DNA from 2 places in the Thalassospira sp. GO-4 genome. Region 2 is predicted to be linked to the other one. Evidence: predicted binding sites of a transcription regulator. Region 2 holds the regulator's gene; the other holds the start of a gene.
The links. The regulator HrcA, encoded in region 2, represses chaperone genes, less so after heat shock. The targets are predictions, from matches to a motif close to GTTAGCACTCNCCNNNGGNGAGTGCTAAC.
Positions count from the first base shown of each region.

Region 1 (11,373 bases), 1.7 Mb from region 2:
GGCCGCCGGTATGGGAACGCGCATGAAAAGCGCATTGCCCAAAGTCATGCACAAGGTTGCCGGCAAACCGATGGTCAATCACGTGATTGATACGGCGGCAAAGCTCAATGCCGGTAAAACCATGGTCGTGGTCGGACCGGACATGCCCAAACTGGTCGAAACGGTCGCCCCGCATCCGACTTTCGAGCAGACAGACCGTCTGGGAACGGCCCATGCCGTCCTGGCTGCGCGCGATGCCTTGGCGGGGCTTTCGGGCAATGTTCTTGTTCTTTATGCCGACAGTCCGCTTTTTACGGCTGAAACGCTTGAACGGCTTGTTGCCGCACGCGAAGCAGGTGATCACGCGGTTGCAGTACTTGGTTTCCGTCCCGAAGATCCGACCGGCTATGGCCGTTTGGTGACGGACGCAACATCGGGTGAACTTCTGGCGATTGTGGAAGACAAGGAATGTGACGCCGGTCAGCGTGCGATCAATTTCTGCAATTCCGGTGTGATGTGTTTCCGCGCCGAAGACATGCTTGCGACCCTTGAGGCGATTGATAACGCCAATGCCAAGGGTGAATATTACCTGACCGATGCGGTGGCGGTGGCCCGTGAAAGCGGGCATCGATGTGTCGCGGTTGAAGTCGACGAGGAAGAAACACTTGGCGTCAATTCTCGTACGCAGCTTTCGGTCGCCGAGGCCATCATGCAGGATCGCCTGCGCAAGGCCGCGATGGATGATGGGGCGACCCTGATTGATCCGGCGTCGGTTTTCCTCTGTGCAGATACCAAGCTTGGCCGTGATGTGATTGTTGAGCCGAATGTGGTTTTCGGTCCCGGAGTGACCGTTGGCGATAACGTCGTGATCAAGGCGTTCAGTCATCTTGAAAGCTGTGTCGTGGGCGATGCTGCTGATATCGGGCCTTATGCGCGGTTGCGTCCGGGGGCGGAAATCGGCGCGGGGGCCAAGGTTGGCAACTTTGTCGAGATCAAGAAGGCGGTTGTCGAAGACGGAGCCAAGGTCAATCACCTGAGCTATATCGGTGATGCCCGTGTCGGGGCCAAGGCCAATATCGGTGCCGGGACAATCACGTGCAATTATGACGGTTACCGCAAACAGCATACCGATATCGGGGCCGGTGCGTTTATCGGGTCAAACTCGGCCCTTGTGGCGCCGGTTGAAATTGGCGATGGCGCGATTGTCGGGGCGGGCAGCACAATTACCGGCAAGGTTGCGGCAGATGCCCTGACCCTGACCCGGGCAGAGCGGATTGAAAAGGCCGGATGGGCTGCGAAGTTTCGCGAAAAGATGCGCGCCCTGACCGGCAAGAAATAGACCGGCAGTCAGAATTTGAATGTGTCGTGCGCCGGTGCAGCCGGTGCATATGATATGACAAGCGATTTGAAGCAGGAACGTAACAAAAATGTGCGGCATTATCGGGATTATCGGCAAGGACAGCGTCAGCGAACGTATTCTGGAAGGCCTCAAACGCCTTGAATATCGCGGCTATGACAGTGCCGGGATTGCAACGCTGGTCAATGGCGATATTGAACGCCGCCGTGCGGAAGGCAAGCTGATCAATCTTGCCAGCCGTCTGGAACAAAGTCCGCTTGCCGGTGATGTCGGGATCGGTCATACCCGTTGGGCAACCCATGGTGTGCCGACCGAAAACAATGCCCATCCGCACACCGACGGCAAGGTTGCGGTTGTCCATAACGGCATCATTGAAAACTATCAGGATATCAAGGCGGAACTGTCGGCAAAGGGCCGTGTTTTTGCCACCGAAACCGATACCGAAGTTGTCGTCCATCTGGTGTCCGATTTCCTTGATCAGGGCAAATCACCGCGTGATGCGGTTGCCGCAACCCTGCACCGGATCGAAGGTGCCTTTGCGCTGGTGATCATGATTGCCGGGCATCATGATGTGATCTTTGGCGCACGTCGTGGAACGCCGCTTGCGGTTGGTTTGGGCGAAGGCGAGATGTATCTGGGATCGGATGCCATGGCACTGTCGCATCTGACCAACAAGCTGATTTACCTTGAAGAAGGCGACTGGGTCGAAATGACCCGTGACAGCGTTCAGGTCCGCGACGAAAATGATGTTGATGTCACCCGCGAGACCAAGCTGTCGGCCGTATCTGGCGCCATGATGGGCAAGGGTAATTACAATCACTTCATGCAGAAGGAAATCTTCGAACAGCCAGCCGTGATTGGCGATACCCTGCATGCCTTCATCAACCCGGCAACCCAGACGATCAAGCTGCCTGATATGCCGTTTTCGTTTGCCGATGCGACCCGTTTGACGATTGTTGCCTGTGGCACGTCATTCTATGCCGGTCTGGTGGCAAAACACTGGATCGAACGGTATGCCGGTCTTGGCGTTGATGTTGATGTAGCATCCGAGTTCCGCTATCGCTGTCCGCCGCTGCCAAAGGGTGGTGTTGCCCTGTTTATTTCGCAGTCTGGCGAGACGCTTGATACGCTGGCAGCCCTTCGCTATGCGAAATCCAAAGGCCAGAAAATCGTTTCCATCGTCAATGTGCCTGAAAGCACGATTGCGCGCGAAAGTGACGTGGTTCTTCTGACCTATGCTGGCCCGGAAATCGGCGTTGCCTCGACCAAGGCATTCACCACGCAGCTTACGGTTCTGGCATGCCTTGCCGTGACCATTGGCCGTGAAAACGGCACCCTTGCCAAGGACGAAGAAGCCGCCATCGTCAATGCGCTGACCGAAGTGCCCAAACATGCAGCCGAAGTCCTCCATCATGACGAGGCGCTTAAGAAGCTCGCACTTGATATCGCCGATGCCCGGGACGTTTTGTATCTCGGTCGCGGGCTTGGCTATCCGATTGCGATGGAAGGGGCGCTCAAGCTCAAGGAAATTTCCTATATCCACGCCGAAGGCTACGCCGCAGGAGAGATGAAGCACGGGCCGATTGCACTGATTGATCAATCGGTTCCGATCATTGTTATTGCCCCGTCTGACGAGCTGTTTGAAAAAACCGCATCAAACATGCAGGAAGCTGCGGCACGCGGTGGACGGGTGATCTTTATCTCGGACGGGCCAGGGCTTTCCAAGCTTGGCGATATGGCATCGGCAACGGTGGAGCTGCCAAAGGTCGCCGATTTCGTCGCCCCGATCCTTTATACCATCCCGGTTCAGATGCTGGCCTATCACGTTGCCGTCCACAAGGGCACGGACGTCGATCAACCCCGCAACCTTGCGAAATCGGTGACGGTTGAGTAAGCCGACTTTCACTAACAAGAATCATCAAGCCGGGTGCTCATGCGTCCGGCTTTTTTATTATGCCGCTTTTCGGTCGGCAAACTGATCAATGCGCTGTTGCACGTGAAAAATGGCATGAATGCGTTGGAAAGCGCCATCAAATTGACGGATTGACCCCGCAATACATTTGGCAAGCATTTCATAAATGATTGCAGTGTCTTGCACAGAATGACACGCAGCTTGCAGACAAAGAGTTCACAATGAGGATTATTGTAACAGGCGGTGCCGGGTTCATCGGTTCAGCGGTCTGTCGGTTTCTGGCCGGTCGCAATGACTGTGACATTCTCAATATCGATAAGTTGACCTACGCCGCCGATCTGTGCGGCCTTGAAGCAGTGTCCGAACAGGGAAATTATCGCTTCCGCAAAGAAGATATTTGCAACAAAGGCGCAATTGAAAAACTGTTTGCGGATTTTAGACCAACCGCCGTTATGCATCTCGCTGCTGAAAGTCATGTCGATCGCTCCATCGATGGCCCGGCCGCGTTTATACAGACCAATATCGTCGGCACTTTCACCCTGCTTGAAGTGGCACGCGCATATTTTGAAGGATTGACGCGATCCGAGCAGAACGCGTTCCGATTCCATCATGTATCCACAGACGAAGTTTACGGTGCTCTGGGGGATGAAGGTTACTTCACCGAAGAAACCGCCTATGCACCGAGCTCACCCTATTCGGCAAGTAAGGCAAGTTCTGATCATTTGGTGTACGCCTGGTATCAGACATATGGATTGCCGGTCCTGATCAGTAATTGCTCAAACAATTTTGGTCCTTATCAATTCCCGGAAAAGCTTATTCCTCTGATGACCATCAAGGCGTTGCAGGGCGAGAAGCTGCCAATTTACGGGAAGGGATTGAATATACGTGACTGGTTGCATGTCGATGACCATGCCGAAGCACTATTCACCATCCTGACCCGAGGCAGGGTCGGAGAGAAATACAATATAGGTGGATGCAACGAGATCAGAAATCTCGATCTTGTTCGCACCGTTTTTGAAACGGTTAGCCAGCTCAAGCAATCCGATGCACGTGTCGCGTTTGAGGATGTCGTGGAATTCGTCGAAGATCGACCGGGGCACGATTGGCGATATGCAATTGATCCGAGCAAAATGCGCGATGAACTGGGCTGGAGCCCCAAATACAGTTTTGAGACCGGATTACGTCAGACGGTGAGGTGGTATGTCGATCATCAATCCTGGTGGGAACCGTTTATAAAACGTCAAAATGCGCTTGATCGATCCGGCCTTGGTGTGGAGGTACGCGATGATTAGGGCACTTGTGTTCGGAGAGAACGGCCAGTTGGCAAAGTGTCTGGCGCAAGAACAGGCCAAAGTCGCAGATATTGAACTGATCTTCATCGGGCGTCGTATCTGCGACCTTGAATGTCCATCAGGCATTGCCGCCGCCATCGACAAAATACGTCCTGATCTGGTCATCAACGCAGCCGCCTATACCGGGGTTGATCTTGCCGAAAGCGATCATGATCGTGCAATTGCGGTCAATGAGACAGCTGTGCGGGTGATTTCGGAAACGACAGCAAAACAGGCAATTCCGGTCATTCATTTTTCGACGGACTATGTTTTTGATGGAAATGCCACAGAACCCTATATCGAGACGGATCGCATTGCACCGTTGAGCGTATATGGACAAACAAAATTTGCCGGGGAACAAGCGGTTCGTGATCTGAACCCAAAACATCTGATTTTCAGAACGTCGTGGCTCTATAGCCCGTTTGGCAAGAATTTCGTCAAAACGATGTGTCGCCTGTTGGCAGAGACCGATGAGGTCAAGGTTGTCGATGATCAAATAGGATGCCCGACCAGCGCATATGATCTTGCACGCATAGTCTTGCAGGTTTTACCGGTTGCAGTTGCAGACGCATTTCAGACACCTGGCACCTACCATGTGGTTTCGGACGAGCCAATAAGCTGGTGCGCATTTGCCCGTCGCATTCAGATCATCGGCGCGGATGTTTTCGGATTTGACTGGCCAGGGATTGATTGCCAGATGACGCCAGTCAGTTCGGATGAATTTCCGAGTGCGGCCAAGCGGCCGGCCTATTCCGCCCTGTCAAACAGGAAGGTCAAAGAAGTCTTTGGTGTCGATTTCCCGTCTTTGGATGAAAGCCTCGGACGGGTGCTGACCGATCTTGAGAAGGGTAACCTTCATGCGTAAGGGGATCATTCTGGCTGGTGGTAACGGAACCCGTTTGCATCCTTCAACGCTTGTGGTTTCAAAGCAACTGCAGCCGGTTTTTGACAAGCCGATGATTTATTATCCGCTGACTACCCTGATGTTGGCGGGGATCAGAGAAATTCTTGTCATCAGTACTCCTCGTGATGTGCCGCTGTTTAAGGAACTGTTGGGTGACGGAAGCCAATGGGGATTGAAACTGGAGTACGCGGTGCAAACTGAACCGCGCGGTTTGGCTGATGCCTTTATTGTCGGCGCAGACTTCATTGGAAATGATGATTGTTGCCTTATTCTTGGCGACAATATCTATTTCGGTCACGGGCTTACGGATTTGCTCGCCAATGCGATGGCACAGAAAGAAGGGGCAACCGTTTTTGCATATTTTGTGCAGGACCCCGAGCGTTATGGTGTTGTAGAGTTTGATCGGAATGGCGTTGCCCTGGATATCGAGGAAAAACCGGCAGAGCCAAAGTCCAACTATGCCGTTACCGGACTTTATTTCTACGATCAGGATGTTGTTGATATCGCGCGTTCCGTGAAGCCCTCTGCACGCGGTGAACTTGAAATCACAGACGTGAACAAGGCGTATCTCGAACGTGGTCAGCTTCGCGTGGAGAAAATGGGGCGCGGCTATGCCTGGCTTGATACGGGAACGCATGGTGCAATGCTTGATGCGGCAAACTTTGTCCGTACGGTAGAAAACCGTCAGAGCCTCAAGATTGCATGCCCGGAAGAAATAGCACTGCGCAGCGGCTTGATATCGGTCGATCAGTTTGAGAAGTTGATCGGATATTATGGTGTAAGCTCTTACAAAACCTATTTGCAGACGGTTCTCAAGACGCTCGACCAAATATGACCGGCCCTAAAAGGCCGGATCCTTTCGATATTCAGCAAATGTCATTGCTTCTGCATCTCTGGCGGAGAGCGTCACTTCGCTGGCATCAAATGGCCATTTGATCGCAAGGTCGATATCGTTCCACTTGATGGCACGTTCTGCCTCAGGTGCATAGGGTGCGGAGACTTTATAGGTAACTTCCGTGTCTGGTTCCAACGTTACGAAGCCATGGGCAAATCCTTTTGGCACGAAAATCTGGTTCCATTTTTTCGCACTGATTTCAACCGCAACCCATCTGCCGAACGTTGTTGAGTGCGCGCGAATATCAACGGAAACATCAAGAATACGACCACGCATAACACGAACCAGTTTGTCTTGTGCGAAGGGCGGACACTGATAATGCAGACCCCGCAGCACCCCTGTGTCACGTGACAGAGAGTGATTGTCCTGGACAAAAACTTCCTCGATTCCCGCAGCACGGAAAGCATTTTGGCTATAAGTTTCCGAAAAGAACCCGCGTTCGTCACCAAACTGCTTGGGGTAAAGAACCTTTACATCCGGAATTTCAAGGGCTTCAAACTTCATGGACTGGGCCTTATACAGAATTCAGCAACAATTCGGATGACGCGTAACAGACGAAATGGCTTATCGCATTTGCGCATTATGATAAAGATGCTGTTCATGCTGAAATTGCCATCAGGTATAAAAGAGAAAAAGTAACACCCTTAAAGCAAGCCTGTTCATGCGCACCAATGGTCATGCACGAAAATGAGTGGGCAACAACAGTGACGGAGAAACAAATGAAGTTTCGTTCGCACTATATGAGCATTGTGCTTCTGAGCTTGCTTTGCGCATGTGCAAGCCAGCAAAAGGGTGATGTCGCAACATCCGTACCGGTTTGCGCACAACAACTTTCCGATTTTGATCACGCTGTCGCCAGTCACGGCATTAGAAACGCGTCCACCAGTAAAGTGCCAGCGTTCCCGTTCTTGCGCGCAAATCGTAATTCGGTGCTGATGGGCAAACAGGTTGGCGCTGCGGTCGCAGGCGGGCAGGCGGCTGATGTGCTTTTTGCCGACTGGGTAGCACAAATGCGTGGGCTTGATCGTGCGGCGCGGGCATCGGAGTTTCGTAATCGTGGCGATGCGTCAATGTCATCACTTGCGCGTACTGAAGAGTGCGCAGATCAGATGGCGGCACAACTGGGTATGGCTGATTATCAAGCTTTGTCGAAGTCGGTTTTCGTTCCGGACGACTATCTTGATTTTCAGCGGATCGCCGGGTTTTACCCATTGACGGCTTTTGCAGCCCATTTTGGTTACGAGGGGTGGAAGCGCGACAATCTGGGCAGTTTTGACCTTGGACCGGATGCGTTGATTGGGCTTGGCGCATGGGAAAGCTATCAACTGTCCGGCCAAAACGATGGCGGGGCTGCGACCCTTGCCATAGAGGACATCAGAAAGGACGCATTTGGCCGGCTGGTTCCAACCGCGGTGGAGCTTGAAAATATCGCCCGGGCCTATGCGCCGGAATTTCGCGTCCGGGTACAGTCTGACAGCGACCGGATCGGCCATCCGTCACTATCGGCCAAAGGGGCGGTTGCGCATGTCGATATTGATCAGCCAACGATTTTCTATCGGCTTGGTCACACCTGGTTCAATGATCAATGGCATCCGCAAATCATTTATACCGTCTGGTTCCCGGAGCGCCCGGCACAGAGCATGTTTGACATTCTTGCCGGGCATCTTGATGCGCTGATCTGGCGGGTGACCCTTGATGAGAAGGGGGCGCCATTAATTGCCGATACCATTCATGGCTGTGGTTGTTATCACCTGTTTTTCCCAAGCCCGTCTTTGCACCGGATTGAAGCCCCCGAAGATGGCGACATCCGCGAAACGGCGGAAAGTCCGGCTGGTGCGGTGGCATCATCGGTTTTGGCCCGGCCGATTCTGTGGATCGATGCCGTCAGTCACTATCTGATGGCGGTCACGGCCCGTGATCAATATGAGGCACATCACACTGTTGCCTCAGCCCTTGTGGCAGAGCAGCAGCTTGGCAGTCTTGCACTTGGCGATGGGACAGGGTTTGCCAGCCTGTATGACGAAGACGGTTTCGTACCCGGCACCGAACGGTTGGAACGGTATATCTTGTGGCCGTTGGGGATTGATAAGCCCGGCGCCATGCGCCAGTGGGGGCATCATGCAACGGCCTTTGTCGGTCGACGCCATTTTGACGAGCCGGAATTGCTTGGACGTTATTTCGACCTGAAATGACCGATCCCGGTGCCGGACGTGAGGGCACACCCGAATGATAGGCCGCCGGGAACCCTGATCAGGGGGGGCATAAATATTTTTCAGCGATTCTGCTGTTGCCCATTGTGATCGGATGGGCACGTATTATTTTACGGCAAGGGGTTGTGTCGGTGATCGGAAAATGTTGTGATCACCACCCCGTCGCACATGGCGGTTTTTCGCGCGCCTCAAGCGGCCATAATTGCGCAAAAATCGTGACAGTTCTGCGTCTTTTTGCATCTTCCTATTGACTTTGAACAGGCACTTCAATAAATGCTGTTAGCACTCGCCGGGGGTGAGTGCTAATACGGGCTCATCCCGGTTAGTCGTAGTTTTAAACGAGCCTTAGCTTTAACACGGAGTTGTCTAAAATGAAGTTCCGTCCGCTGCATGATCGAGTACTGGTACGTCGTGTCGAGTCCGACACCAAGACTGCCGGTGGCATCATTATTCCGGATACCGCCAAAGAAAAACCGCAGGAAGGCGAAATCGTCGCTGTTGGTTCTGGCGTTCGCAAAGATGATGGCTCGGTCGTAGCCCTCGACGTCAAAGCAGGTGACAAAGTCCTGTTTGGCAAATGGTCGGGCACCGAAGTCAAGGTCGACGGCGAAGAGCTGCTGATCATGAAAGAGTCCGACATTATGGGCATCATGGAATAAGTCAGCCCTTTGGGTGACTTAAGTCCACGTTCATCCGTCTCATAGAGAGGAAAGAATATTATGGCTGCTAAAGAAGTAAAATTCTCCACCGACGCACGTTCCAAAATGCTGCGCGGTGTCGACATTCTCGCTGATGCCGTCAAAGTGACGCTCGGCCCGAAAGGTCGTAACGTTGTTATCGAAAAATCCTTTGGTGCGCCGCGCGTAACCAAGGACGGTGTTTCGGTCGCCAAAGAAATCGAACTGACCGACAAGTTCGAAAACATGGGCGCACAGATGGTTCGCGAAGTCGCGTCGAAAACCGCCGATCTGGCTGGTGACGGCACCACGACCGCAACCGTTCTGGCACAGGCAATCGTTCGTGAAGGCAACAAGTCCGTTGCTGCCGGCATGAACCCGATGGACCTGAAACGCGGTATCGACCTTGCAACCGCAAAAGTCATCGAATCCATCCAGAGCCGTGCACGTAAAGTTGCCGGTCGCGACGAAATCGCACAGGTTGGTAACATCTCTGCAAACGGTGACCGTGAAGTTGGCGAAATGATCGCCGAAGCCATGGAAAAAGTTGGCAACGAAGGTGTTATCACCGTTGAGGAAGCCAAAGGCCTGCACACCGAACTCGACGTTGTCGAAGGCATGCAGTTCGACCGTGGTTACCTGTCGCCGTACTTCGTAACCAACCCGGAGAAAATGGTCGCAGAAATGGATGCTCCGTACATCCTGCTGTTCGACAAGAAAATCTCCTCGCTTCAGCCGATCCTTCCGCTGCTTGAGTCGGTCGTTCAGTCCGGCAAGCCGCTTCTGATCATTGCTGAAGACATCGAAGGCGAAGCTCTGGCAACCCTGGTTGTCAACAAGCTGCGCGGTGGCCTGAAAATCGCTGCTGTTAAAGCTCCGGGCTTCGGCGACCGTCGTAAAGCAATGCTCGAAGATATCGCCATCCTTACCGGCGGTCAGGTTGTCTCCGAAGATCTCGGCATCAAGCTGGAAAACGTTTCGCTTGATATGCTCGGCACCGCGAAATCTGTCACCATCACCAAAGAAGAAACCACCATCGTTGATGGTGCCGGTGAGAAAGCACAGATCGAAGCACGTGTTGGTCAGATCCGCGCCCAGATCGAAGAAACCACCTCTGATTACGATCGTGAAAAACTGCAGGAACGTCTCGCGAAACTCGCTGGCGGCGTTGCAGTGATCAAAATCGGCGGCGCTTCGGAAATCGAAGTTAAAGAACGTAAAGACCGTGTTGACGATGCTCTGCACGCAACCCGCGCGGCTGTCGAAGAAGGCATCGTTGCTGGTGGTGGTACGGCTCTGCTGTACTCGGTCAAGGCGCTCGAAGGTCTCGAAGGTGAAAACCATGACCAGACCATCGGTGTTGACATCGTTCGCCGTGCCCTGCAGGCACCGGTTCGTCAGATTGCAACCAACGCTGGCGTAGACGGTGCGGTTGTTGCTGGCAAACTGCTTGAGCAGGACGACGTCGAGTTCGGTTATGACGCCCAGAAAGGCGAATACACCAACCTGATCAAAGCTGGCATCATCGACCCGGCCAAAGTTGTTCGTACTGCCCTGCAGGACGCAGCATCGGTCGCTGGTCTGCTGATCACCACCGAATGCATGATCGCTGAAAAGCCGGAAGACAAGTCGGCTGGCGGCGCACCTGACATGGGTGGCATGGGTGGTATGGGCGGCATGGGTGGCATGGGCTTCTAAGCCTTACACCTACCGACCTTGCACTACAGGAAGGGCTCCGCATTTGCGGGGCCCTTTTCTGTTGTGGCACTTCATATGTTCGCGACAAGACAGGCGCATGAATCTCGGTGCGTGATGCCGGGCTTGCACGCAGCATCTGGTCGGGTGGGGGGTAACGGACCTGTTCAAGGGGGCGTTTGCGATAGGGCGGGAAAATCCCGTTTGCTCAGGTCAACAGATCACAGTGCCGTGTCGCTCATGGTCTCGGGATCCGGGAAGCTGACATCGGTGGTACCCGGCGCGCGATATACCCGGTTTCGGCCGGTGTTCTTGGCCTGATAAAGGGCCCAGTCGGCACGTCTGAGCGTGATGTCGGGAAGTTCGCTGTCGCGATGGGCAGCAACACCGGCGCTGATGGTAATGTCGATGTG
Region 1 is NZ_CP097807.1:1,449,600-1,460,972, reverse strand. It holds gene glmU (bifunctional UDP-N-acetylglucosamine diphosphorylase/glucosamine-1-phosphate N-acetyltransferase GlmU) at 1-1,318, shown strand, start outside; gene glmS (glutamine--fructose-6-phosphate transaminase (isomerizing)) at 1,407-3,230, shown strand; gene rfbB (dTDP-glucose 4,6-dehydratase) at 3,470-4,540, shown strand; gene rfbD (dTDP-4-dehydrorhamnose reductase) at 4,533-5,444, shown strand; gene rfbA (glucose-1-phosphate thymidylyltransferase RfbA) at 5,437-6,318, shown strand; gene rfbC (dTDP-4-dehydrorhamnose 3,5-epimerase) at 6,325-6,882, opposite strand; gene M9H61_RS06900 (hypothetical protein) at 7,098-8,570, shown strand; gene groES (co-chaperone GroES) at 8,960-9,247, shown strand; gene groL (chaperonin GroEL) at 9,308-10,963, shown strand; gene M9H61_RS06885 (sensor domain-containing diguanylate cyclase) at 11,182-11,373, opposite strand, start outside.
Region 1: a site for HrcA is predicted at 8,867-8,895, ahead of groES (co-chaperone GroES). Genes of this name have one in related genera too.

Region 2 (11,373 bases):
AATGAAACAGTTTCAGGACCGACGGATCGGCCAGCAGTTTTTTCAGGTTCGGGGCGCTGTAATCTTCTCCATCGAACTTGACCAGATGGGCATTGCCATCCCCGCTTGAAAGCTGCACGACACACAGACGGTCGCGGTGCGGGTTCAGGCCCATGGTTTCGCTGTCGATCGCCACCACCTTGCCAAGGTCAAGATCGTCCGGCAGATCTCCGAGATGGAGGAAATTGGTCATCGCGGTTCTCCAAATGTCAGAATTTGCCTGTTCTTAACACAGCGAACCGCGTGTGGCATCGCAAAAGTCATGCCATTTGTGGGGTTTTTCACGCATTTCCCCGCGTTTTCTGAGCCCGAACAGCGCAAATTCGGCCCAAAACGACAATACCCCAGCACATCAGAAATGTGCTGGGGTATGGTGCCCAGGAGAAGACTCGAACTTCCACGACCTAATGGCCACTGGCACCTGAAGCCAGCGCGTCTACCAATTCCGCCACCTGGGCATAGGGGCATCTGGTTTGTTCGGGCGGTGTCCGCCGGAACGGGGCGGAATATACGCGGTCAGCTTAAAGTGTCAACCAACTTTTTGATGGTTTGGTGAAACTAAATCGCGCAAAGCCGCGTTGGGCCGAAAACACACGGATTTTCCTTGGTTTTCGCGGATTTTCGCATCACGCCGAATGGTCGAACAAATAGCCCAGAACCCCATTCAGCCGGTTTCTGCCCTGCTGGGTAGCCCGAAGCCCCGCAGAATCACAGATCAGATCACCCGACGCGATCAGGGTTTCGAGCCGTTCCGAATCCAGCACATCACGTGGTGCCTTGCCAATGATCCGATCAAACCGCGATACCGGAATGGTTTCATTAAGCCGCAGGCCCATCATCACCATTTCAAGCAGGCGCTCATCCGCATCCAGCACGGTTTCTTCCTGCGTGCCATGGCCATGCTTTTCCACCCGATCCAGCCAGATTTCCGGCGCACGGTGGCGGCGCACCGCCATCGGGATGGTGCTGCCATCGGGTTGAATCACCGCTTCGCGGCCATGTGCACCCGGGCCAATGCCCAGATAATCGCCATAGCGCCAGTAAACGAGGTTATGGCGGCTTTCCTGACCGGGCTTGGCATGGTTGGAAACCTCATAACAGCGATAACCGGCCGCTTCGGTTTCTTCCTGGGTGATTTCGTAAAGTTCGGTGGCAAGGTCTTCGTCGGGCACCACCAGTTCGCCGCGCTGATGCAGGGTATAGAATTGCGTGCCGGGCTCGATGGTCAGCTGATAAAGCGAGATATGACCATTGGCGATATCAAGCCCTTCGCGCAGCTCCTGACGCCAGGCCTTGGGATCATGTTCCGGACGGGCATAGATCAGATCGAATGAAAAGCGATCAAACACCGTGGTTGCCACATCAAGGGCGCGCAGCGCCTCCTTGGCGGAATGCACACGCCCCAGGAATTTAAGGTCACGGTCATTGAGCGCCTGGATACCGATCGATACCCGGTTGATGCCATTCGCCGCAAAGGCCGAAAAACGGTCAATTTCGACCGTGCCCGGATTGGCTTCCAGCGTGATTTCAAGATCGTCCGTGACCTGCCAGAAGGTCTTGATATCGGCAATCAACGCGCCCGCGGTTTCCGGATCCATCAGCGACGGCGTACCACCGCCAAAGAAAACCGACCCGACAACGCGTCCCGGATGACGTGCGGCACCCGCAGCAAGCTCTGCGCGCAGCGCCTTGCGCCAACGGGCATGATCAACACTGTTCGCCACATGGCTGTTGAAATCGCAATAGGGGCATTTCGACAGACAGAACGGCCAGTGGATATAGATGCCAAACGGCACGGTTTCGACAAGGGGTGCGGACACGCGGAACTCTTTTAAATGCGGGAAGCAGGGCCATAAACTAACACGCACCGCCGATCATGACATCAGCGATGCGTGCATATGTTCAATGCAGGCTTTGGATCTTTGAAAGGCTTATTCGAAGCAGGCCTTGACCAGTTGGGCAAAGGCATCGGCACGGTGGCTCATTTCATGCTTTTTGGCCGGGTCCATTTCGCCAAAGGTTTCGTCATATCCCTTGGGCTGGAAGATCGGGTCATAGCCAAATCCGTGACGACCGCGCTTCGGCCAGACGATTTCGCCATCGATCTTGCCTTCGAAATTCTCGACATGCCCATCGGGCCAGGCCAATGACAACGCACAGATAAAGGACGCCCGGCGATCCGGATGGTTGCCGATCCCGTTCTGGACCTTTTCCATTGCCATGTCGAAATCCTTGTCCGGACCGGCCCAGCGCGCCGAATATATCCCCGGTGCACCATCAAGGGCGGAAACCGCAAGGCCGCTGTCATCGGCCAGTGCCGGAAGATTGGCCCCCTTTGCCGCGGCCATCGATTTCAGCTGCGCATTGCCGATAAAGGTCTTTTCGGTTTCTTCGGGCTCTGGCAAATCAAGTTCGCCGGCTGAAAATACCTCGATCCCGAACGGGGCCAGCAATTCGCCAATTTCCTTGATCTTGCCTTTGTTATGGCTGGCAATCACCAGTTTCTTTTCCGTAAAACGACGCGCCATTTTTCTGCCTGAGATACAATAAGGGTCAGATACGAAAAGCGGCAGGTGGGATGCCTGCCGCAAATTTCATTTTCAAATTAAAGGCCAAGGGCCTCGCGCTGTTTGGCAAACAGCTCTTTGCAGCCTTTTTCGGCCAGCGCGAACATCTTGTCATAAGACTCGCGATCAAACGGTACGTCTTCGGCAGTTGCCTGCACCTCGACGATGCCACCATTGCCCGCCAGCACAAAGTTGGCATCAGCACCCGCATTGCTGTCTTCAGCATAATCCAGATCAAGCACGGCCTCGCCTTCATAAATACCGCATGAAATGGCGGCAACCGGCTGGGTCAGCGGGATTTCCTTGATCAGGCCAAGGCGGCGCACGCCCTGAAATGCCAGATGGGCCGCGACATAGGCACCGGTGATCGATGCGGTACGGGTACCGCCATCTGCCTGGATGACATCACAATCCAGACGCATCTGCATTTCGCCCATGGCTTTCATATCGGCCACCGCACGGATCGAACGACCGATCAGGCGCTGAATTTCCTGGGTACGGCCCGATTGGCCGCCACGCGCAGCTTCACGCTGCATACGCGAATCGGTGGCACGCGGCAGCATGCCGTATTCTGCGGTTATCCAGCCTTTGCCGGAATTGCGCATCCAGCCAGGCACCTTGTCTTCGACCGTGGCGGTACAAATAACGTGGGTGTCGCCGAATTTGATCAGGCAGGACCCTTCGGCATATTTCGAAACACCGGTTTCAATGGTTACGTCACGAAGCTGATCGGGGGTACGGCCGGATGGGCGCATGAGTGGGAACCTCTTGTTTGTAAGGTCAGGCCCTTGTGACAAAGCAACAAAGGCGAACTGTCTGAAAATTTGGCCCAAAGTACGGCGCCACCCGCCAAAGGTCCAGCAGTTTCCCCGTCAAAATTGCGTCCGATTCGCACATCAATACCCCGGTCGGCAAACAACGTTTTCAAACCAAGGGCTTGAAGCAATGCAGCTTTCACCATGTGCGGCCCCGCGGTGTGATTGACGCCATCGCCTTGCCTGACTAAATTCTCAAAAGCATTGAGACAGCTTTGTCTGAACCGGTTGGCACAGAACAAATGGCGCATTTTGACGATACATTGCTGGGCGATATGAATGCGCGGTCACGTGAAGTGTTCCGCCAGATTGTCGATGCCTATGTCGAAACCGGCGAACCGATCGGGTCGCGGTCCATTGCCCGGCGCATGTCCGAAAATCTTTCGGCTGCAACCATTCGCAACGTCATGTCCGATCTTGAAGACATGGGTCTTCTGGTTGCACCGCATGTTTCAGCCGGCCGCCTTCCCAGTGAAAAGGGTTTGCGGCTGTTTGTGAATGCCCTGATGGAAGTCGGCGATCTTCCCAATGCCGAACGCGACCAGTTGACCAAGAATTGCGAACAGGCGGGCTATTCGCTTGATCAGATGCTGGGCGAGGCCACCACAATGCTTTCCGGCCTGTCGCGCTGCGCAGGCCTGGTGGTTGCACCGAAAACCGACGGCATCCGCCTTAAACAGATTGAATTTGTTGCGCTTTCACCCGGAAAAGTGCTTGCGGTTCTGGTGTCGCAGAACGGCACGGTTGAAAACCGAATCCTGGATGTACCGGTCGATTTGCCCGCCTCGGCATTGACAGAGGCGGCGAATTATCTAAATACCCGGTTGGCTGGAAAGACACTTGATGATGCAAGAGTACTGATCACAAAGGAACGTGATCAGCTCAAGCAGGAGCTTGATGATCTTTCAGCCAATCTGATTGATGCGGGCCTTGCGACATGGGCCGGCGGGGTCAAGGGATCGTCTCTGATCGTTAAGGGACAGTCCCAGCTGCTTGAAAATATCGATACGATAGAACAGCTTGAGACCGTTCGCCGCTTGTTTAACGTGCTTGAGGCCCGTGATCAGATGATTGAATTGCTCGATGTGACGACGGATGCCCAGGGCGTTCAGATTTTCATCGGGTCAGAAAATAAACTGTTTGGCGGATCGGGTCTGTCGATGGTGATTTCGCCCTATCAGAATGCAGAAGGCAGCATTGTGGGCGCAATCGGGGTTGTCGGACCGACCCGGATCAATTATGCCCGGATCATTCCGCTGGTCGATTATACCGCCAAGCTGGTCGGTCGACTGATTGGATAAATCGCGGCGCTGCGTGTCAGGCCGCACAACGTGAAAGTAGTAAGGTTAGCCATGTCGGAAACCGCAAAAAACAATCCGGAAGATCTGCAGGATGTGAATGCCGCAGAGGAAACCGCAGCTGAAGACGTCGCAGCAGAGGCGACCGAGGCAGAAAGCGAAGAAGTTGTTATCGAAGATCCGGTCGCAGCCCTCGAAGCCGAAGTCGCAGAACTGAAAGACCGTCTGTTGCGTCAGGCCGCCGAGGTGGAAAATACCCGCCGTCGTGCAAAAAAAGACGTCGAGGATGCCGGCAACTACGCCATCACGAAATTTGCCCGTGACCTTCTGGATGTGGGCGACAACCTGCGCCGTGCACTCGAAGCAGCCGGTGATACCTCTGATGCTGACCCGGCGATGAAAACGCTGGTTGACGGTGTCGAGATGACCGAAAAGGCGCTGCTCAAGGCGATGGAACAGAACGGCATCGAAAAGCTTGAACCACTTGGTGAAAAGCTTGATCCGAACAAACATCAGGCCGTGTTTGAAATGCCGAACCCGGAATATCCGGACGGTCATGTCGCACAGGTCATGCAGGCCGGTTACGTGCTTAAGGGCCGCTTGCTGCGCCCGGCAATGGTCGGTGTGACCAAAAATCCGGCCGGCGAAGCCCCGGCCAAGGAAGACGGCCCGGGCAGCAATGTCGATACTTCGGCCTGATCGCCACAATATTCAGATAAACCGGTTTTAGCGGATCGGGTTTAGCAACCACCCCTGCCAGACATACTTGGCGGGGGTGTTTTGTTTGCATTAGGCTGTCGGGCAAAAGTTCCCTGCCAATCAAGGATCACTAAGATGCCGCTCCGCCCCGATCTGATTGAAATCCTGCGTGACGAAGCCGCCCCGATTGTCATTCTGACCGGTGCGGGCATTTCCAAGGAAAGCGGCCTGCATACATTTCGCGATCCTGACGGTATCTGGGCGAAATACGACATTTCCGAAGTCGCAACACCCGAGGCCTTCGTTAACAACCCTGATCTGGTGCATTATTTCTATAATGACCGCCGATCCGGACTGCTTGATCCCGCGGTTCAACCCAATGCCGCCCACATTGCCCTTGCCCGGCTTGAGGCCGAGTGGCCGGGGCCTGTGCTGCTGGTGACGCAGAATATCGACGATCTTCATGACCGGGCCGGATCGAAAAACCTGATCCATATGCATGGCGAGCTTTTGAAAATCCGCTGCAACCATTGTGATCTTCTTGCCCACTGGTCTGATGATCTTGCCAAGGAAACCCCTTGCCCGTCCTGTGGCAAGGCTGGCGGGCTTCGTCCGCATGTCGTGTGGTTTGGCGAAATGCCCCTTGAGATGGAACGCATATACGCCGCCTTGGGCGAATGCGGGCTTTTTATCTCGATCGGGACATCGGGAAATGTCTATCCGGCTGCCGGATTTGTTCAAGTCGCCCATGAAGAAGCCGGGGCGGAAACGGTCGAGCTCAATCTTGAACCAAGTTCGGGCGCGACGCTGTTTGAACACAGTGCGTATGGGTCGGCGACCGATCTGGTGCCAGCCTTTGTCGCACGCTTGCTCGGCGATTAGAAATTCACAAGATCACGGAACTGGCGTTCGCCATCGCGTTCAAACTGCACAATGCGCGACTCCGCAACCCGCCTGGCCCAACCCAGCTCGTAAAATCGGTCCAACATTGCCGCCCCAAATGAACCGGCCAAATGCGATTGCCGTGCACTCCAATCCAGACATTCCCGGCAAAGCGGACGGCGTTTGCGACGCAAGGCTTCAAGATCAATGCCGAATTTGTCAGCAAATGCCACGCCGGCATCGGTCAGCCCCACGCCATTTACGGTATTTTCGATCAGCTTTCCTTTGATCAATCCGTCAAACAGGGCAACCCCCATGTCCCCCGCCAGATGGTCATAGCAAACGCGTGCCTTGCGCAGTTCCGGGTCCTTCGGCCCGGTCCGCACCCGGTTATGTCCAACCCGGTTCGCAATCCCCATCAGGACCTCAAGCGCTTCGACAATATCGGGACCCGACAACGTGAAATAACGATGTCGCCCCTGTTTGCGCGGTACAACAATCTGCCCGGCTTCTAGTTTCGCCAGATGGGAACTTGCGGTTTGCGGGGTAACACCGGCTTCCTGCGCCAGTTCGGCGGCCGTCAATGCCCGACCGCCCATAAGCGCGGTCAGCATATTTGCGCGCGCCGGATCACCAAGCAATGCGGCCACACGGGCAATATCGGGTCCTTCTTTCATCCTTCGATAGTAATCGAAATGTGATCACCAAACAACAACCAGCAAAGCGAAAGGCGGACAGATACCTGTCCGCCTTTGCCTTAATCACTGGAATTGGTTCTTGTCGCTGATCAGTGGGACAGGCCCGAACCACCCAACGCAACAATATTGAATGGCAGCCCGTCGACCGGGATTTCACCTTTGCTTGCAAAAGTCTCGGCATCAACGAGTCGGACAAGATGTTCGCGCGGGTCGGTCACGCTAATCACGTCACCGGCAACAGCAATGCGCGGACGCGGATCACGCCAGTGGCCATCCTTGCTATAGGGTTTGGTGATTTGGGCAGACCGGACAATCTTGCCATCCAGCAAATCCACCGCATGAAGATAGCCATCCTCGGTGAAGACATAGGCAATGGTCACGCGTGCCGGATCAAGGATGAAGTGCACGTATCGGACCGGCAAGTTAATCAGATGAAACGGGTTCTGTTCGGTGCGATCAATAAAGACCAGCTTGTCGGAACCGTAATCGCCAAGGAAGAACTGCATCGCCTTGCCACCGGTCAGATGCCCTACACGACCTTCCGACATGTCCTTGCCATAGGGCAGAATTTCAACTGCCGGCGCATCATCACCATTCTGATAGGCGATGATCACCCCTTCCTCGCAGCCAAAGGCCGTCACACCGGCAGACGATGCTTCGCCATGCAGGCCGGTGCAGGTATGAACAGGACCAATCTGTTTTCCATCCTGATCAAGAACCTTAAGGCCCAGCCGCGGCGGCAGACTGCCCGGCTTGGTTTCAACAGCAAGATTTGGCTCGGAGATCAGATGATAGTTCCACGTTGGCACAACAACACCGTGATGGGGCGCACTGCCTACAACTGTTTTATGCACGGATTTTCCGGCAATCAGATCTCCCTCATCAAAGACCTTTGCCGCACCCTCACCATCAAAGAATATATAGAATGCGCCATGATCGGGCACGGCGTGGACCGGGCGTTTGCCCGCAATGGTTATGGGCAGCAATGCCGGATCATGGATTTCAAGGTCGCTGTGATCCCCGTGCGAGGACAACTCAATACCGCTATCGATCATGTGGACGACATCATGATCCATCTGAACAGCGGCCAGGGTTCTGCCGCTTTGGCTTGGGACAAGATGCGTGACATAGCCCGTGGTGGCAAACCGGTCGATCACCGATTTCTGTTCCAGATCAAGGACCGTTACCCCGCCCTCTTGCTGGTCGGTAACAAAAAGACGCCATGCCTGTTTGGTTTCATCATCGGCCCGGGCAACAGAGATACCCAAGACCGGCATCAGAACCGCACCACTTATGATCGCGGCCTGAACCAAATGTTTGAACAACGAACGCTCCTATTAAATGTTATGTTATAACGTAACATTTAATAGCGTCCTTTTTCACACCTGTCCATGCCCCGTCACGTTCTTTGCTGTCGCTTCTTGTAATTGCCCATAGTTCGATCCGTATCGAAGCAACAGGACGATCATTTGCGCTATCTCCGACAAATACCGGGACCTTCACCGGTTTCGTCACCATTTACATAAGGAAGACCGCCATGATCACCTGCTTCATCCGCTATGAAATCGATCCCTATAAAAAGGATGCCTTCATCCAGTATGCCCGAAACTGGGGGCAGGCCATTCCGCGTTGCGGGGCCGATCTTGTCGGGTATTTCGCCCCGCATGAAGGATCGGTATCGACCGCCTATGGTATCTATCATTTGCCCGATCTGGCATCTTATGAAGCCTATCGCGCCCGGTTAAAGGACGATCCGCTGGGCCGGGAAAACTACGCGTTTTCCAAACGTGAAAAATTCATCCTGCGCGAAGAACGCCAGTTTCTCAAACTGGCGTCCACCCCGCATGCGGAGCTGATCAAACCATGATCGCGGTCATTTTCGAAGTCACACCTCACACGGCGCGCTATGACGATTATCTTGCCATTGCGGGGGATCTCAAACCGGTGCTTGAAACCATGGATGGCTTCATTTCGATCGAACGGTTTCAAAGTCTGAGCACACCGGGGAAAATCCTGTCACTATCATTCTGGCGTGACGAGGATGCCGTGAAAGCCTGGCGCAATCTGGCGGAACACCGTTCTGCGCAGACCCAAGGCCGAACCGGAATTTTTAAAGATTACCGTTTGCGGGTTGCCGGTGTTATACGGGATTATGGCATGTTTGAACGCCATCAGGCACCCGACGATTCCCGATCACGCCATGACCGCGACTAGATCGGCATGTGTGGATCAATCATGCTTCTGCCGGTTTCGGGGATGTTTCATCATCCCCGATCTCCTCGGTATCTGTTGCCTGCTGCGGCTTCGCACCACCTTTGTAATCCAGAAGCATCACCGCAAGAATAACAATTCCCGCCCCGATGAAAATGACCGGCACCGGCAACATATCAAAGAAAATCAGGTCCATCGCGACTGAAAATGGCAGGGCGGTATAGGCTGCTGGTGACACGACACTGGCATCTGCAACCCGTACGGCACGCAAAACCATATAGTTCGTCATCATGGCAAAGAACCCTGCCCCCGCCGAATAGGCCCAATCGGCAAATGACGCAGGCTGCCAGGAGATCAGGGCAATCGGCACCCAGATCACGACTGCAATGATTTGCGGCCAGAACAGCATGGAAAAATTGGTCTCGGTGCGCGTCATCACCTTGGCAAACAGGGTTTGCGCCGAAAAACAGAAGGCACCGATCAGGGCAGCAGCCACACCAAGCGGCACACCGAACCCGTCCATGCGTGGCGCACACATCACCCAAACCCCGATCAAACCCAGAACGGTTGCGATCATTTTGCGTGCTGTCAGCTTTTCACCAAGGATCACAACCGCCAGCAACACGGTCAGCAATGCCTCGATAAACAAATAGGCATTGACCTCGGCGATGCTCATCTGACGAAGCGCAAAGAACACGAAAAACAGCGACCCGTACCACAAAACACCACGCGCAATATGGGCCACCGGACGGCGAGTGCGGATTGAACGGGTACCGACAAACATCAGGATGATCAGGAACACCGCAACCGTCGTTATTGCCCGCATGGCAAGGATTTGAGCCGTCGGAACGTCATGGGATACCAGCTTGGCACAGACATCGACAAAAACGCCCGATGCCATTGCAGCCGTCATCCATAAAACGCCGCGGACATTTCCGCTTAGAGCACTCAACATCAAATCCAATCCATTTTGTTTGTCATTGGCGCGTTGTCTGGCAAGGAACGCTGCGCTGGGGCGATGCGGGGCATCGTTCACGTAATGTGACGCTGTGAAAAACGTCCGCACCCAACCCTTCGGGCCGGGCACCCGTTCTTTCCGCAACGTCAACGACCGTGCCCTTTGCGCCGCCAAACTCTGCGACCACCTTATTGCGGAACATCTGGTTGCTTTGGGCAAAACGGGTTGGACTTGATGCTCTTGCCGCATCAGCGTCCGGTCATGATCGTTTCCATGTTCTGAAGTTGTTTGGGGGTTTCCGGCAGTCAGGGAGACTGGCTTACGAGGTGGCGCAAGGAGACATCGGAAAATCTACGGCCGGAAACCCTTTATGCCGATGATATTGCCCGCTTGTTTGGAAAAATACGAATGAAGAGTTTTCAGCCATTGTTGAGTTTTTTTTGCCCCATTTTCCGATCACTCCTGATAGACAGGTATGACGAAGGAAACAGCTGGTATGGAAATACAAAATGCGCCGGAAACTGCCCCCTTTACGCGCACTTGTCGCCTTTGAAGCCACCGCCCGCCATCAGAGCGTCAAGGGTGCGGCCGAAGAACTGCATGTCACACAAAGTGCCATCAGCCATCAGTTGCGCCAGCTTGAGGAAAATCTTGGTGTTGTCCTGTTCACCCGCAAAGGCCGCGGACTAAGCCCGACCAAATCGGCCGAACTTTTGTTGCCGCGCCTGACCGAGGCCCTGGACGGCATTGCCGACATCACCGGCGAAGTCGGTCCCGACAAGGGCAAGGCGATCCGTATTGGTGCGCTTGCAACACCGGCTCTGACCGTGTTGCTTTATGAACTTGATAACCTGCGTGACCGGCTGCCGGGTGATATTCCTGTCCAGTTCCGCAAGATCGAATTTGATGACGGGCTTGATCCGCTTGAAATTGATCTTGCCCTGCAAATCGCCCCCAAGGACCTGCCCGGTCCGGAAGATTGGGTAACTGAACTTCTGACTCCCGAAGTCTATACCGCCTTTGCCGCCCCCGAATGGCTGGCAAAACGCGGCTTTGATGCCCGCAACATCAATGTTGCCGAGCTCGGCCCGCGGGATATCTTGCTGATCGACAGTGACAGTGAACAGTTTTCCCAGATCGAGCAATGGTTCAAGGCTGGCAAGTTCTCCCTCGCTGATTGCTGGACCTTCAGCCATCATATCTGGG
Region 2 is NZ_CP097807.1:3,114,780-3,126,152, reverse strand. It holds gene M9H61_RS14490 (ribonuclease D) at 1-232, opposite strand, end outside; tRNA gene M9H61_RS14485 (tRNA-Leu) at 411-497, opposite strand; gene hemW (radical SAM family heme chaperone HemW) at 666-1,859, opposite strand; gene rdgB (RdgB/HAM1 family non-canonical purine NTP pyrophosphatase) at 1,971-2,567, opposite strand; gene rph (ribonuclease PH) at 2,645-3,361, opposite strand; gene hrcA (heat-inducible transcriptional repressor HrcA) at 3,664-4,722, shown strand; gene grpE (nucleotide exchange factor GrpE) at 4,774-5,418, shown strand; gene M9H61_RS14455 (NAD-dependent deacylase) at 5,554-6,300, shown strand; gene M9H61_RS14450 (helix-turn-helix transcriptional regulator) at 6,297-6,977, opposite strand; gene M9H61_RS14445 (hypothetical protein) at 7,088-8,323, opposite strand; gene M9H61_RS14440 (NIPSNAP family protein) at 8,536-8,865, shown strand; gene M9H61_RS14435 (antibiotic biosynthesis monooxygenase) at 8,862-9,212, shown strand; gene M9H61_RS14430 (DMT family transporter) at 9,232-10,164, opposite strand; gene M9H61_RS14425 (LysR family transcriptional regulator) at 10,677-11,373, shown strand, end outside.